3 regions of the Neorhizobium tunisiense genome follow, and region 3 is predicted to be linked to each of the others. Evidence: riboswitches for the same ligand, from Rfam matches in the RefSeq annotation. Region 3 holds a riboswitch; each other region holds the start of a gene.
The links. Region 3 has a riboswitch for thiamine pyrophosphate ahead of thiB (thiamine ABC transporter substrate binding subunit). Riboswitches for the same ligand answer to the same signal wherever they lie in the genome.
Positions count from the first base shown of each region.

Region 1: it holds a riboswitch for thiamine pyrophosphate, as region 3 does, so the genes downstream of both, thiC (phosphomethylpyrimidine synthase ThiC) here and thiB (thiamine ABC transporter substrate binding subunit) in region 3, are expected to answer to the same signal.
Region 2: it holds a riboswitch for thiamine pyrophosphate, as region 3 does, so the genes downstream of both, ABCW43_RS13830 (ABC transporter permease) here and thiB (thiamine ABC transporter substrate binding subunit) in region 3, are expected to answer to the same signal.

Region 1 is NZ_JBDIUU010000012.1:186,766-191,583, reverse strand. It holds gene thiC (phosphomethylpyrimidine synthase ThiC) at 18-1,829, opposite strand; TPP riboswitch at 1,929-2,061, opposite strand; gene ABCW43_RS27875 (acyl carrier protein) at 2,241-2,492, shown strand; gene ABCW43_RS27870 (acyl-CoA dehydrogenase family protein) at 2,494-3,675, shown strand; gene ABCW43_RS27865 (amino acid--[acyl-carrier-protein] ligase) at 3,725-4,636, shown strand; gene ABCW43_RS27860 (DUF1839 family protein) at 4,641-4,818, shown strand, end outside.
Region 2 is NZ_JBDIUU010000002.1:953,530-958,347, reverse strand. It holds gene ABCW43_RS13840 (NUDIX hydrolase) at 1-445, opposite strand, end outside; gene ABCW43_RS13835 (ABC transporter substrate-binding protein) at 543-1,487, opposite strand; gene ABCW43_RS13830 (ABC transporter permease) at 1,484-2,266, opposite strand; TPP riboswitch at 2,403-2,506, opposite strand; gene ABCW43_RS13825 (ABC transporter permease subunit) at 2,575-4,263, opposite strand; gene ABCW43_RS13820 (ABC transporter substrate-binding protein) at 4,260-4,818, opposite strand, start outside.
Region 3 is NZ_JBDIUU010000003.1:184,740-189,557, reverse strand. It holds gene ABCW43_RS14995 (ABC-F family ATP-binding cassette domain-containing protein) at 1-1,316, shown strand, start outside; gene ABCW43_RS14990 (response regulator) at 1,476-1,925, shown strand; TPP riboswitch at 2,007-2,115, shown strand; gene thiB (thiamine ABC transporter substrate binding subunit) at 2,156-3,166, shown strand; gene thiP (thiamine/thiamine pyrophosphate ABC transporter permease ThiP) at 3,171-4,790, shown strand; gene ABCW43_RS14975 (thiamine ABC transporter ATP-binding protein) at 4,783-4,818, shown strand, end outside.

The sequences.
Region 1 (4,818 bases), on a different contig from region 3:
AAGGGCGTGGGATCAGCTCACGCCTTCCCCACCGGCATATAGAGATCGCCGCCATCGCGATACTTGGCGGCCATCGCCTCCAGGCCCTCCTTCTGCGCCTCGGCGCGAATATCGTGGGAAATCCGCATCGAGCAGAATTTCGGACCGCACATGGAGCAGAAATGCGCCACCTTGTGCGCCTCCTTGGGTAGCGTCTCGTCGTGGAAGGAGCGTGCCGTTTCCGGATCGAGCGAGAGATTGAACTGATCCTCCCAGCGAAACTCGAACCGGGCGCGCGACAGCGCATCGTCCCGCACCTGCGCCGCGGGATGGCCCTTGGCGAGATCGGCTGCGTGTGCAGCGATCTTGTAGGTGATCACGCCCACCTTGACGTCGTTGCGGTCCGGCAGGCCGAGATGTTCCTTTGGCGTCACGTAGCAGAGCATGGCGGTGCCGAACCAGCCGATCATCGCAGCCCCGATGCCCGACGTGATGTGGTCGTAACCCGGCGCGATATCGGTAGTCAGCGGACCGAGCGTATAAAACGGCGCCTCGCCGCAGACGGCGAGCTGCTTGTCCATATTGGCCTTGATCTTGTGCATTGGCACATGGCCAGGGCCTTCGATCATCACCTGGCAATCCTTCGCCCAGGCGATTTTCGTCAGCTCACCGAGGGTTTCCAGTTCCGCAAACTGCGCCGCATCGTTGGCATCGGCGATCGAACCCGGGCGCAGGCCATCTCCAAGCGAGAAGGAGACGTCGTAGGCCCGGGCGATGTCGCAGATTTCCTCAAAATGCTCGTAGAGAAAACTCTCCCTGTGATGGTGCAGACACCACTTGGCCATGATCGAGCCGCCGCGGGAAACGATGCCGGTGACGCGGTTGACGGTGAGCGGGATATAGGCGAGCCGCACGCCCGCATGGATGGTGAAGTAGTCGACGCCCTGCTCGGCCTGCTCGATCAGCGTGTCGCGATAGACTTCCCAGGTGAGGTCCTCGGCAATGCCGTTCACCTTTTCGAGCGCCTGGTAGAGCGGCACGGTGCCGATCGGCACCGGCGAATTGCGGATGATCCACTCGCGGATATTGTGGATGTTGCGGCCGGTCGACAGGTCCATGACCGTATCGGCACCCCAGCGGATCGCCCAGACCATCTTCTCGACTTCCTCGGCCATCGACGAGGTGACGGCCGAATTGCCGATATTGGCATTGATCTTCACCAGGAAGTTACGGCCGATGATCATCGGTTCGGATTCCGGGTGGTTGATATTGGCGGGAATGATCGCCCTGCCTTCGGCGACTTCGCGTCGAACGAACTCGGGCGTCACGAAGTCCGGCACATGGGCGCCGAAACTTTCGCCGTCGCGGATGAGTGGCTCGCTGGCCGCCTGCCGGCCGAGGTTCTCGCGGATGGCGACGAATTCCATCTCCGGCGTGACGATGCCGGCCCGCGCATAAGCGAGCTGGGTGACGGCCCTGCCCGCCTTCGCCTTGAAGGGCTGGTTGCGGACCGGGAATTCCGGCGTCAGGTGGCTCCCGGACACGAAGCCGTTGTCCTCCGGCCTGACGATACGGCCCTCATAGGCCTCGACATCGCCGCGGGCGGCAATCCAGCTTTCGCGCAGGCGCGGCAGGCCGGCATCAATGCTGATCGCGGTGCCTTCGGCGGTATAGGGTCCGGAGGAATCGTAGACGGTGACCGGCGGTTCGCCGGAGGTCGGATGCAATGCGATCTGGCGCATCGGCACGCGGATGTCCGGATGGATCGTTCCTGCTTTCAGGACTTTCGTGGAAGCGGGAAGCGGGCCGGTGGTGACGACCGGGGTAAGCTTGGTGGCTGCGATATTCATGGCTCAAGGCTCCAAGGTTTGACGTTTGGAGACCCAGTTCCAGTGTTGGAATGATGGAAAAACACCCCGGAATCCGAAGGACGGTTTCCCGTCCTTGTTACCGCAGCGCCCGCACCGTCCCTACGCCAGTATGAACTGGATCAGGTTCAACGGGTCACTGCGCCTCGGCCGGCCAAAGCCGATCCGACCAGCAGTATCTCAGCCCCTTGGCGGGACCCCCCTGGTGAATGGCGCCATCAGAAACCCGCGGGCCGTTGATGTCAAGCCGAGCCATGCCGATGGCGATCGATCGGATTTTACGGAATCCCGCAGCCCTAACTTCACGACGTTTATTACCGGAATCTTATGCTTTCCTGCGTAGTAAAGTCTCCAGCGATGAACGCAGAATTCGAACGATCCGGAGACGTCGAGATGAACGAGACCATTCGCGAATTGCTGACACGGGTAGGCGGCCTTCCGGTCGCGGTGACTGACCTGGAAGACGGCGCCGACCTTTATGCGGCCGGCCTCTCCTCCTTTGCATCGGTGCAACTGATGCTGGGCCTCGAAGAGGCCTTCGACATCGAGTTTCCCGACAGCCTTTTGAACCGCAAGTCCTTCGCCAGCATAGCTGCGATCGAGCAGACGGTTTCGCAGATCCTGAAAGCCCGCGAGGCCGCTTGAGATGAGCCTCCCCGCCTTTGCCGCCGACATGAGCCTGAGCGCCCGCGCTCACCGCGTGGCAGCCGTTGCGGCTGAATTTGCTGACCAGGTCGACCATGACGGCCGCTTCCCGCGCGAGGCGGTCGATGCCATGAAGGCCGAGCGCCTGATCGGAATACAGATCCCGGCCGCATTCGGCGGCGAGGGTGCCTCGATCACCGAGATCGCCGAGGTCTGCTCCATCCTGGGACAGGCCTGCGCCGCAAGCGCCATGGTTTTCGCCATGCACCAGATCAAGGTTTCGAGCCTGGTGGAACACGGTGGCGACAGTGAATGGCACAGGGACTTCATGCGCGAACTTGCAGGCCGCCAGCTTCTCGTCGCCTCCGCGACGACCGAGGGCGGCATCGGCGGCAATATGCGCAACTCGATCTGCGCGATCGAGGTCGAGGGCGATGCCTGCCGCCTGACGAAGGATGCGACGGTGATTTCCTACGGCGCCCATGCCGATGCGATCATGGTCACCTCGCGCTCCAACGAGAACGCCGCTCCGACCGACCAGGTCATGACCGTCTTCAGACAAGGCCAGTATACCCTGCAGAAGACCGTCGACTGGGATACGCTCGGCATGCGCGGCACCTGCTCGGACGGTTTTCTCTTCAGAGGCGAAGCGCCGTCCGTCCAGATCTTTCCAAAGCCGTTCGCCGAGATCGCGGCGCAATCGATGCTCGCCACCTCGCATCTCCTCTGGAGCGCGGTCTGGTACGGGATCGCCGCCGACGCGGTACTGCGCGCCCAGGCCTTCGTGCGGGCCGCCGCCCGCAAGGCGGGCGGCACCCAGCCGCCCGGCGCGCTGAGGCTCGCCGAAGCCTCGAACCTGCTGCAGCTCCTCAAGGCCGGCATCCTCTCCGGCCTGAAGATCTACGCGGATGCCAAGGCGGATCACGACCAGCTGTCGTCCATGGCTTTTTCGATCGCCATGAACAACGTCAAGCTGGCCTCTTCCGAGACGATCCTGACCATCATCAACCAGGCGATGATCATCTGCGGCATCATGGGCTACAAGAACGGTACGCCTTACAGCCTCGGCCGGCATCTGCGCGATGCGCATTCCGCCCAGCTGATGATTTCCAACGACCGCATTCTCGGCAATACGTCGACCATGCTGCTCGTTCAGAAACCGGACACCAGCCTGCTCGGCTGACGCCCCTATCATTTCAGATGTAAACCATTGAAAAGAATGAGGTAAAGCCATGGATATGCAAGTTTCCTTTCTCGACCGCCTGTTCGATGCAGGCCTGCTGATCGAGACGGGCGTCGACGGACTGTATGGCCGCAGCGGCCAGTTCGAAGACGTCATCGCCGCCTTCGAGCGGTTGATCGACAAGGTTGGCGGTGCCGACGGTGCCGAGGCGATGCGCTTCCCGCCCGGCATGAACCGCGCCTTCTTCGAGACCAGCGGCTACATGAAGAGCTTTCCGCAGCTCGCCGGCACGGTCCACTCGTTCTGCGGCAACGAGCTCGACCATATGAGCCTCCTGAAATGCATGGAGGTCGGCGAGGAGGACTGGACCAAGGGTCAGGAAGCGACCGACATCGTGCTGACGCCGGCCGCCTGCTATCCGCTCTATCCGACCGTTGCGCGCCGCGGCAACCTGCCCGCCGGCGGCAGCCTCTTCGACCTGCAGAGCTACTGCTTCCGCCACGAGCCCTCCAAGGATCCGGCCCGCCAGCAGCTGTTCCGCATGCGCGAATATGTCTGCATGGGTACCGAACAACACGTCACCGATTTCCGCCAGCTTTGGATGGATCGCGGCGTCGAGATGATGAGGTCGGTCGGCCTCGACGTCACCATCGACATCGCCAACGACCCGTTCTTCGGCCGCGCCGGCAAGATGCTGGTCAACAATCAGCGCGACCAGAACCTGAAGTTCGAGCTGCTGATCCCGATCACCTCTGTCGCCAAGCCCACCGCCTGCATGAGCTTCAACTATCATCAGGACAGTTTCGGCCTGAAATGGGGGCTCAACCTCGCAGACGGCAGCGTCGCTCACACGGCCTGTGTCGGCTTCGGCCTTGAACGCATCGCCCTTGCGCTCTTCCACACTCACGGTCTGGACGTAAAAGAGTGGCCGGAACCCGTCCGCGCCACGCTCTGGGGCTGATCCAATGACGGCGGTATTTCCGGCGCTCGATCCGGCGAACTACAGGACGCATGCGCTGCATTCGGCCGAGCGCATGTGGCCGGAGACGAATTGTTACGTCGATCTGTGGATAGAGGTGCTTTCGGCACAGGGCCTGCCGCCGGAAGCCATGCTCGGTTTCACCCTGACCCAGGATTTCGAAG
Region 2 (4,818 bases), on a different contig from region 3:
GCCGGCGGTGCTCGCGTCGCGCCGGTTCGGCCGCAACCCAATCCTGCAGACGGCCGGTGATGGCTGTGAGGATCTCCGGCGTCCCGCCGCGATGATCCTCCCAGGGGAAATATTCGTACCAGCCATGCCAGCCGGGTTTTCCGGCGCCGGGTGCCGCCTGTTCGCGGACGAGGCCGAGATAGCTGATCGAGATCGTCCGCCCCTCGGCATCCTCATGGGTCCGGTCGCGGTCGGCAAAGGTGTAGAGCTGTTCGAGATAACCGAGCGGATGGCCCGTCTGGTCCCCCACCCATTCGCGAAGCCCGGCCTGCAGGCTCCTGTGGCCGAGCTCGAAAGGCCCCGACGGCAGCGCATCTCCGGAGCGAACCGTCATGACACGCGGCTCGTCGCCGGTGACGGCGGACAAAACCGCGATCAGTTCCGCATGAGCAAGTCCGATGGCCAAGAAAACTCCGGGGTACGTAACGTTGAAAGCCTATCTGGCATGGAAATCACGTTACGCGAACCCCGAAGTTCAAATCAAACGATATCAGCGACTTGGCCTATTTGATTTCGACCGCGACGTCTGCGATTGGAGGCACGGCCTTGATCAACCCCATTTCCTGCATGAAGGCGGCGAAACGCTGGTAACGGCCCTGGTCAAGTGCGGCCGGGCGCTTGGCAAAACGCGGCAGCGTATCGAAGAAGGCCGTGCGGTTCAGCTCGTCGTCGAGGTTCGGATAGGCCTTGATGAAAAGCTGCCAGGCTTCCTGCGGATGATTGGTGATGAAGATCGAGGCCTGTTCGACGGCGTGCAGGAAACGCGGCAGCCGGTTGTCGGCGGCCAAATCACGACGGGTGACGAAGATCAGCTCGTCATAGGCCGGAACGCCATGCTCCTCCGGGAAGAACGCGCGGCCGGCATGGCCTTCCAGCTTCATCTGGGTCAGTTCGAAATTGCGGAACCCGCCGAGCGTCGCGTCCACCTTTCCGCCGATCAGCGAGGGCGACAGCGAGAAATTGACGTTGATCAGTTCCACATCGTCGTTGGAAAGGCCTTCCGAAGCCAGCATGCGCTTCAGCATGGCATCCTCGAAGCCGGTGACGGAAAAGCCCACCTTCTTGCCCTTGAGGTCTTTGAGGCTCTTGATCGGACCGTCCGCCAGAGCCGTGACGGTATTCAGCGGAGTTTCGACCAGGGTGCCGAACCGCACCAGCGGCAGGCCAGCCTCGTGGTCGAGATAGAGATTAGGCTGGTAATGGATGCCGATATCCGCCTGACCGGCCGAGACAAGACGCGGTACCGCGGAAGGGTCGGACGGCGGGATGAGCTCGACGTCCAGATTGGCATCGGCAAACAGGCCGCGCTGCTGGGCGATCACCATCGGCGCATGGTCCGGATTGACGAACCATTCGAGCAGCACGCTGAGCTTGTCGGCCGCCTGCGCGGAAGCGGGCGCGGCCAGACTGGCGAGCGCGATGAAGGACGCGGTGAGGATACGGATCATGATCGGACGGAACTCCTTGATGCGGATGAGGGTGCTGGATCGGCTTCGCTGGCCCAGGGGGCGAGACCGGCGGTCAGCCGGTCGATGAGAAGCCTTAAGGTTAGGGTGAGTATGGCGAGTATGACCATCGCCGCAAACACCGTGTCGGTCTGCATGCGGGCATTGGCCTGGATCATGACGAAACCGAGCCCGCCAGAGGCGCCGACCCACTCGCCGACAACCGCACCGAGCGGGGCCAGCGGGGCCGCGACCCTGAGGCCCGAGACGAGGCTCGGGATCGCCAGCGGCACCCGCATCGAGACCAGCGTCTGCCAGTGGCTTGCACCCTCCAGGGAGACGGCGTCGAGGATTTCCTGATCGGTGCGGCGAAGACCATCGGCAAAGGCCGACGCAACGGGAAAGAAGATGATGATCGTCGTCATCGCTACTTTCGAGGCAAGCCCGAAACCGAGCCAAAGAACCAGGATCGGCGCCAGCACGAAGACCGGAAAAGCCTGCAGGATTAGCACCATCGGCCAGACGAGACGACCCAGCCGCGGCAGCGCCGCAACGCCGAAGGCGGTGGCGGCACCGAGGCCAGCACCGATCACCAAGCCGAGCGCGATTTCCGTCAGCGTCACGGCGCTATTCTGCAGCAGGAAACCCGGCTGCCGCGAGAATGCGGAGACCACCGCAATCGGAGACGGCAGGATGTAGCGGGGTGGAGTAAACAGCCAGACGCCGGCCTGCCAGAGAGCGACAAGCAGGACGAGGCCGATCACCGCGTGAGACGCGCGCATGATGCTAGGCGCCGGACCTACGCGTGACGACCACAGACGCGCGGGGGGATACGGAAAGAATGGATGTCATCGGTCGATCTCCAGATCAGCTCAATCACGGAGATCCAGGTGAAGCGGAGAAGAGAAAAAATCGTCGGGCGACGCCTATTTCCGTTCCTACGCCGGCATGACCCGGATCAGGTTCAAGGGTCCGGCTCACCGCCATCTCAGCATCGTCAAGATGCCCCCCTCGGAATTGAGACGATAACTGTCGGTTTTCAGTATGCCTGTCAAGCAGGCCGGACGACCGGCCCGCTGTCGTTTCCCATTTATCGTGCGTAGAGACGGTCGAGGCGAACCACCCTGCCGACCAGGACCAGCGCGATGACGGTGAAGACGATCAGCACCGCCGAGATCGCATGCGCGGTCGGCTCAAGGCTGAAGGTCGATTCCGAGTAGATGCGCACCGGCAGGGTCGTCAGTCGGGCGGTGGTGAGGAAGCTCGTGACGGTCACCTCGCCGAAGCTCAGGAGGAAGCCGACGATGCCGGCCGCAAACAGCCCTGGCGCCAGTCCCGGCATGATGACCAGGAAGAACCGCCGCGCGGGGCTTGCCCCGAGGCTTGCGGCCGCTTCCTCCTGCGCCCGGTCGAGGCCCATGACCGAGGTGGTCAGCAGCGTGATCGCGAAGGGCAGGATGACGATCACATGGATCGCCACGAGGCCGAGGAACGGCGGCACGATCAGATAGATCTGCAAGAGCCGCAGCATGCCGACGCCGATAGCCACATGCGGCAGCGACATCGGCAGCAGCCAGAAGGTCAGCAGCGCGGACCGGCCCTTGAAGGGATAGCGGGCAAGCGCGAAGGCTGCCGGCAGCGAGAGCGCCAGCGCCACCAGCATGGAGCTGACGGCGAGCCGCACCGACACCCAGAAGGCATCCGCATAGGTGCCCGCGAAGAATACGGCCTCGTACCATTTCAGCGTGAAGCCACGAAAACCGGAAGCCGTCGCCTGCGGCACGTCGTTGAAGCTCTGGATGCAGACGAGCACCAGCGGCAGCAGCAGGAGCAGCAGCGAGGTGGCGAGCAGCAGTTTCGAAACAATCGGGCCGAGGATATTGATGACAGGCACGATCCAGCGCGGAATGCTCCACGGATTGCTGGGCTTGCCCTTCAGCCACGGCATCAGGCGGTTGAGCGAATACGCGCAAAGCGCCGCGAAGGCGAGACCGGTGACGGTCATGATGATCGCAAGGGCTGCGGCAAGCGGCGCGTTGAGGTTCTTGATCGCCTCCTGCAGCACCAGCATGCCGGTCGTCCAGACCTTCTTGCCGCCGAGCAGCGACGCGGAGACATAGGCCGTGGTCGCCATCAGGAAAACGATGACGGCGCCGGAGCGCAGGCCGGGCAGCGAGAGCGGCAGGTCGACGGTGAGGAACCGGACCGCCGGAGACGCCCCAAGGCTCTGAGCCGCCTCGTGCACGCGCGGAGACGTGTTCTGCAGGTTGTCGTAAAGCGCCAGCACCATGAACGGCAGGAAGACCTGCGCCAGCGCGACTGCAACCGCGCCATGCGTGAACAGCATGAACCGGGCCGGCGGAATGCCGACGAGGCCGGTGACCGAATTGATCAGCCCCTCCGGCGCGAGCAGCAGGATGATGCCGAGCGAGCGCACCACCACATTGGTGAGCAGCGGAATGAGGATGACCGCGAACGCGGCCGCGCGGTATTTCACCGGCATGCGCGCCAGCCAGTGGGCGAGCGGATAACCGAGAAGCGCGGTGATGACGGTGACGCCGAGGCCGAGCAGGATGGTTTCGGAAACGACGCCGAAATAGAAACTGTCGGAGACGATATCCCGGAACTGGGCGATCGACGGCGCCAGGAACAGCGGGCCGAAAGGATCGGGATACTCGTGCAGGGAGAGCACGAGGACCACGAACATCGGCGCCGCAAAGGACAGAAGCAGCCAAAGGGTGACCGGCGCTGCAAGCGCCGGCCCGATCCAACGGTTCATCCCGCGATCTCCCGATCGTATTTCGCCTGCCACTTGGCGCGGCTGGCGTTGATCACGTCCCAATCGAAATCGACGAGCTTGCTGACCTGCTCGTCGCCGAGCACGAGCTTCGACTTGAGGTCGTCCGGGACAGTGATGTTGCTGACGGTCGGCGAGTAATAGATCTGGCGTGCATAGGCGAGCATGCAGGGCTCGGAGAGATGCAGGTTGATCCACTCTTCCGCGAGCTTCTGGTTCTTCGTGCCTTCGGTGATGCAGGCGACGTTCATCGAAAGCGCCTGCCCCTCGACCGGCTTGGCGATCGCTATATTGGGATTGCGAGTTTCGACATAGGACTGCGTGAAGCTGCCGAACTCGACGGAAAGGTCGGCGAGCTTCTGGTCGAACATTTCGAAAAGCTGCGCTTGGCTGCCCTGGATCGCCGCAAACGGCTTCAGTTGCTTGACCTTTTCGAAGGCGATGTCGGCGTTCTTTTCATCACCGCCCCAGACGCGGGCCGCCATCATCAGCGCGGAAATGCCTTCGGCGCCGAGACCGTCCGGCCAGGCGATGCGG
Region 3 (4,818 bases):
TCGTGGTAATCTCGCATGACCGGCGTTTTCTCGAAAAGGTCTCGAACGCCACCGTCTGGCTCGATCGCGGTACGTCGCGGCGCCTCAACCGCGGTTTCGGCGAATTCGAAGCCTGGCGCGATGAGGTCCTGGAAGCCGAAGAGCTGGAGCAGCACAAGCTCGGCAAGGCGATCGAGCGCGAGGAACACTGGCTGCGTTACGGCGTCACCGCACGCCGCAAGCGCAACATGCGCCGCCTCGGCGAGTTGCAGACGATGCGCGGCAATTACCGCGGCCACAAGGGGCCGCAGGGTACGGTCCAGGCGACCGTCAGTGAAGGCCGCGAATCCGGCAAGCTGGTCATCGAGGCCGAAAACATCACCAAGAGCTACGACCGGCCGATCGTCGCGCCTTTCTCGATCCGCGTGCATCGCGGCGACTGCATCGGTCTCGTCGGACCGAACGGCGCCGGCAAGACGACGCTTCTGAAAATGCTGACCGGCCAGCTGGCGCCCGACACCGGCACCGTCAAGCTCGGCACAAACCTGGAGATCGCCACGCTCGACCAGAAGCGCGAGGACCTGGACCCCGAGGACACGCTGTCCCATTATCTGACGGACGGACGCGGCGAAACGCTGCTGGTCAACGGCGAACAGCGGCATGTCGCAGGCTACATGAAGGATTTCCTGTTCCAGCCGGAGCAGATCAGGACACCGATCAAGAACCTGTCCGGCGGCGAGCGCGCCCGGCTGATGCTCGCCCGCATCATGGCAAGACCCTCGAACCTCCTGATATTGGACGAACCGACCAACGACCTCGACATCGAGACGCTGGACCTGCTGCAGGAAATCGTCGCCGGTTACACCGGCACCGTCATCCTCGTCAGCCACGACCGAGACTTCCTCGACCGCACCGTGACCTCGACCATCGCCCCCGCCAATCCCGATGCACCGGATGGCCGCTGGATCGAATATGCGGGCGGCTACACCGATATGCTGGCACAGCGCAAAGGTGCGCAGGAAGAAAGGCGTCGCGCGGAAAAGGCGGACAAGGCAAAAACCGATGCCGCGGCTCCCACCGCTGAAGCCCCCCGCAGCAAGGGCAAGCTCTCCTTCAAGCAGAAATTCGCGCTCGAAAACCTGCCGAAGGAAATGGCGAAAGCCCAGGCCGAGATCGCCGTCCGCGAGAAGAAAATGGCCGATCCCAACCTCTTCACCAAGGATCCCGCCGCCTTCAACAAGCTGGCCGCGGAGATGGAAAAGCTGCGTCAGAGCATCAGCAAAATGGAGGAAGAATGGCTGGAGCTCGAAATGCTGCGTGAGGAAATCGAAGGCTGATTTTCGATTTGTTAAGCTTAACAGGTAGTTAGCTGAAAAAAGTTTTGTCGCGGACCGGAACATATGATGTCCCGAGACGTTCTGGGTGCGAACAGTGGTCGAAATGTCCCGGGGACGGATCGGCCTGCCGGGAACCGATCAACCGAATGGGGACATCCAATGCTGACAAATGTTACGCGTCGTCGGCTGGCCACTGAGGCGATGAATCAGCGAGTTATGATCGTCGAAGACGAGTTTCTGATCGCGCTCGATGTGGCCGAGACGATCGAATCCATGGGCCTGAAAGTCGCCGGTTTTGCCAATGCCCGCAAACATGCGCTGGCTCTGGCTGCCCATGCCGATATTGCTCTGGTGGATGTCAATCTCTCCGACGGCCGGACCGGTCCGGAAATTGGCCGCGAGCTTGCCGAACAATATGGCATCACCGTAGTTTTCATGACGGGCAATCCGGAAGATGTGGAAGACGGCGTCAAAGGCTCGCTCGGCGTTCTCACCAAACCGGTCATGCCCGATGTGGTCGAGAAGGCGATCGGCTACGCCGTCGCCAACCGGCTCGGCGGCATGGCGGTCGTTCCGCGTGAACTGAAAGTGTTTTCTCAGAACCGCTGAGAAATCTTGATCCTGCGGGATCCGCCCGTAGCCGGCAAGAGGCCGCCTCTTGCCAGCCATTCCCACCACCGCTAAATCTGATCCGCTCTAACGGGGTGCCGCGCGTTTTCACGCGGCTGAGAGGCCTTCGGGCCAACCCGCGGAACCTGATCCGGTTAACACCGGCGGAGGGATTAGACGGCTCTTCATCAGCGCCTGGTCCCCTTTGTCACCAAAACGAGGAGACGCTCATGCGCGGGACCATTCTTTCGATATTCGCGGCCGCGGCCGTCTTTTCCCTGTCCGCGCCCGCCGAAGCGCAGGAAAAGACGCTGACCGTCTACACCTACGAGAGTTTCATTTCCGACTGGGGACCAGGACCCAAGGTCAAGGAGGCGTTCGAGAAGACCTGCGCCTGCAAGCTCAATTTCGTCGGCGTCGCCGACGGCGTGGCGCTTCTCACCCGCCTGAAACTCGAAGGCCCGGGTACCGATGCCGATATCGCGCTCGGCCTCGATACCAACCTGATCTCCGAGGCGAAAGCGACCGGCCTCTTCGAGCCGCATGGGCTCGACGCCTCGGCGGCCAAGGTCCCTGGCAATTACAGCGACGACACGTTCATCCCCTACGACTACGGCCATTTCGCCATCGTCTACGATGCGCAGGCGATGAAGAACCCGCCCAAAAGCCTCAAGGAATTGGTCGAGGGCGATCCGGCGCAGAAGATCGCCATCGAGGACCCGCGCACCTCGACACCGGGCCTCGGCCTGCTGCTCTGGGTGAAATCGGTCTATGGCGACAAGGCTCCGGAGGCCTGGATAAAGCTTCGCAGGCGAGTGCTGACCGTCACTCCCGGCTGGTCGGAAGCCTACGGCCTGTTCACCAAGGGCGAAGTGCCGATGGTGTTCTCATACACGACCTCGCCGGCCTATCACATGATCGAGGAGAAGACAGACCGCTACCAGGCCGCCTCCTTCTCCGAAGGTCACTATATCCAGATCGAAGTCGCCGGCATGCTGAAGGGGGCGAAGGACAAGGATCTGGCGAAACAGTTCCTGAAATTCATGGTGTCTCCGGCCTTCCAGGACGTCATCCCGACCACCAACTGGATGATGCCAGCTGCCAAGACGTCCGAGCCGCTTCCCGACGCCTTCGGCAAGCTGGTTCAGCCAGCAAAGACGTTCCTGATGGGCTCGGACGAGGTCGCCAGGAACCGGCAGGCCTGGATCGACGAATGGCTGACCGCCATGAGCATGAACTGATCCGATGCTGACGCGCGCTGAACGGAGAAGGGGGATAGGCTGGGGGCTGCTGAGCCTTACCGGAATCGCCTTCTTCGTCGGCATGGCGGTCGCCGCACTTCTGTCCTTCGATGCCGGCAGCACCCAAAGCCGGCTGTTCACCGCTTATACCTGGCGAATTCTGCGCTTCACCCTGTTGCAGGCGGCTCTCTCGACACTCCTGTCGGTGGTTTTCGCACTCCCCGTCGCCCTCGCGCTCGCGCGCCGCCCAGGTTTTCCGGGCCGCATCTGGATCATACGGCTGATGGCATTGCCGATGGGCCTGCCGGTGCTGATCGGCGCGCTGGGCCTGATCGGCATCTGGGGCCGGCAAGGAGTAATGAACAGCCTGCTGTTGAAACTGGGCCTTGAGCAACCGGTGAGCATTTACGGGCTATCCGGCATCTTGATTGCACATGTGTTCTTCAACCTGCCGCTCGCCGCAAGGCTGTTGCTGGCGGCACTGGAACGGTTGCCGGCGGAATATTGGCTGCTTTCGTCAGGCCTGGGGATGAAACCCTTTTCCGTCTTCCGTTTCATCGAGTGGCCGGCGGCGCGCCGGGTCATCCCCGGAATAACGGGCTTGATCTTCATGCTCTGCGCCACGAGTTTCACGCTCGTCCTGGTGCTTGGCGGCGGGCCGGCCGCAACGACGCTTGAAGTAGCGATCTACCAGTCGCTGCGTTTCGATTTCGATCCGCCGCGCGCCATAGCGCTGTCGCTGCTGCAGATCGGCATTACGGCGCTCATACTGATCGCGATCTCGTTTCTTCCAGCCCCTGACGACGCTGGCGTGACCGCCGGCCGGGCGACCCGCCGGTTCGATGGCCGAACGTTGCCGGCAAGGCTTTGGGATACGCTCGCTATCCTGCTCGCCACGACATTCCTGATCCTGCCGCTCGCATCCATCGTTGGCGCAGGCGTCCAGGCCAATCTCTGGGGCCTCGTCAACAGCGCCGCCTTCCTGCGCGCTGCCTGGACCAGTTTCACCATTGCGCTTTCCGCCGGCCTGTTGGCCGTTCTGATCTCGCTGGCGATGATTGCCGGGCGTGAGGCAATAGCCGACATGAAGCGGCCCGGCGGAACGGCCAGGGCGTTTTCCGTGTCCTTGGGTGGAATGTCCTCGCTGGTGCTGCTCGTGCCGCCGGTCGTGCTCGGGACCGGCTGGTTCCTGATGCTGCGCCCGTTCGGCGATGTCGCGCGCTTCGCCCCGGCGCTGGTGGCGATCATCAACATGCTGATGGCGCTTCCCTTCGTGATGCGCGTTTTGTCACCCGCCGTCGAACTGCATCGCAGGCGGACCGGCAGGCTTGCCGCAAGCCTCGGCCTCTCGGGCTTTTCACGCTTGCGCAGGATTGATCTGCCGGTTCTGGCAAAGCCGCTGCTGACGGCGCTGTCCTTCGCCATGGCGCTCTCGCTCGGCGATCTCGGCGCGGTGGCGCTATTCGGCTCCAGCGAGCTCACCACCCTGCCCTGGCTTGTCTATAGCCGGCTATCCAGCTATCGCACCAATGATGCCGACGGGCTGGCGCTCATCCTCGGCATCATCTGTCTGGGGCTGACGATGATCGGCACTGCCGGTCAACGGGAAGAAAAGCATGGCTGATGGGATCGTGCTCGAAGAGGTCGAGCTC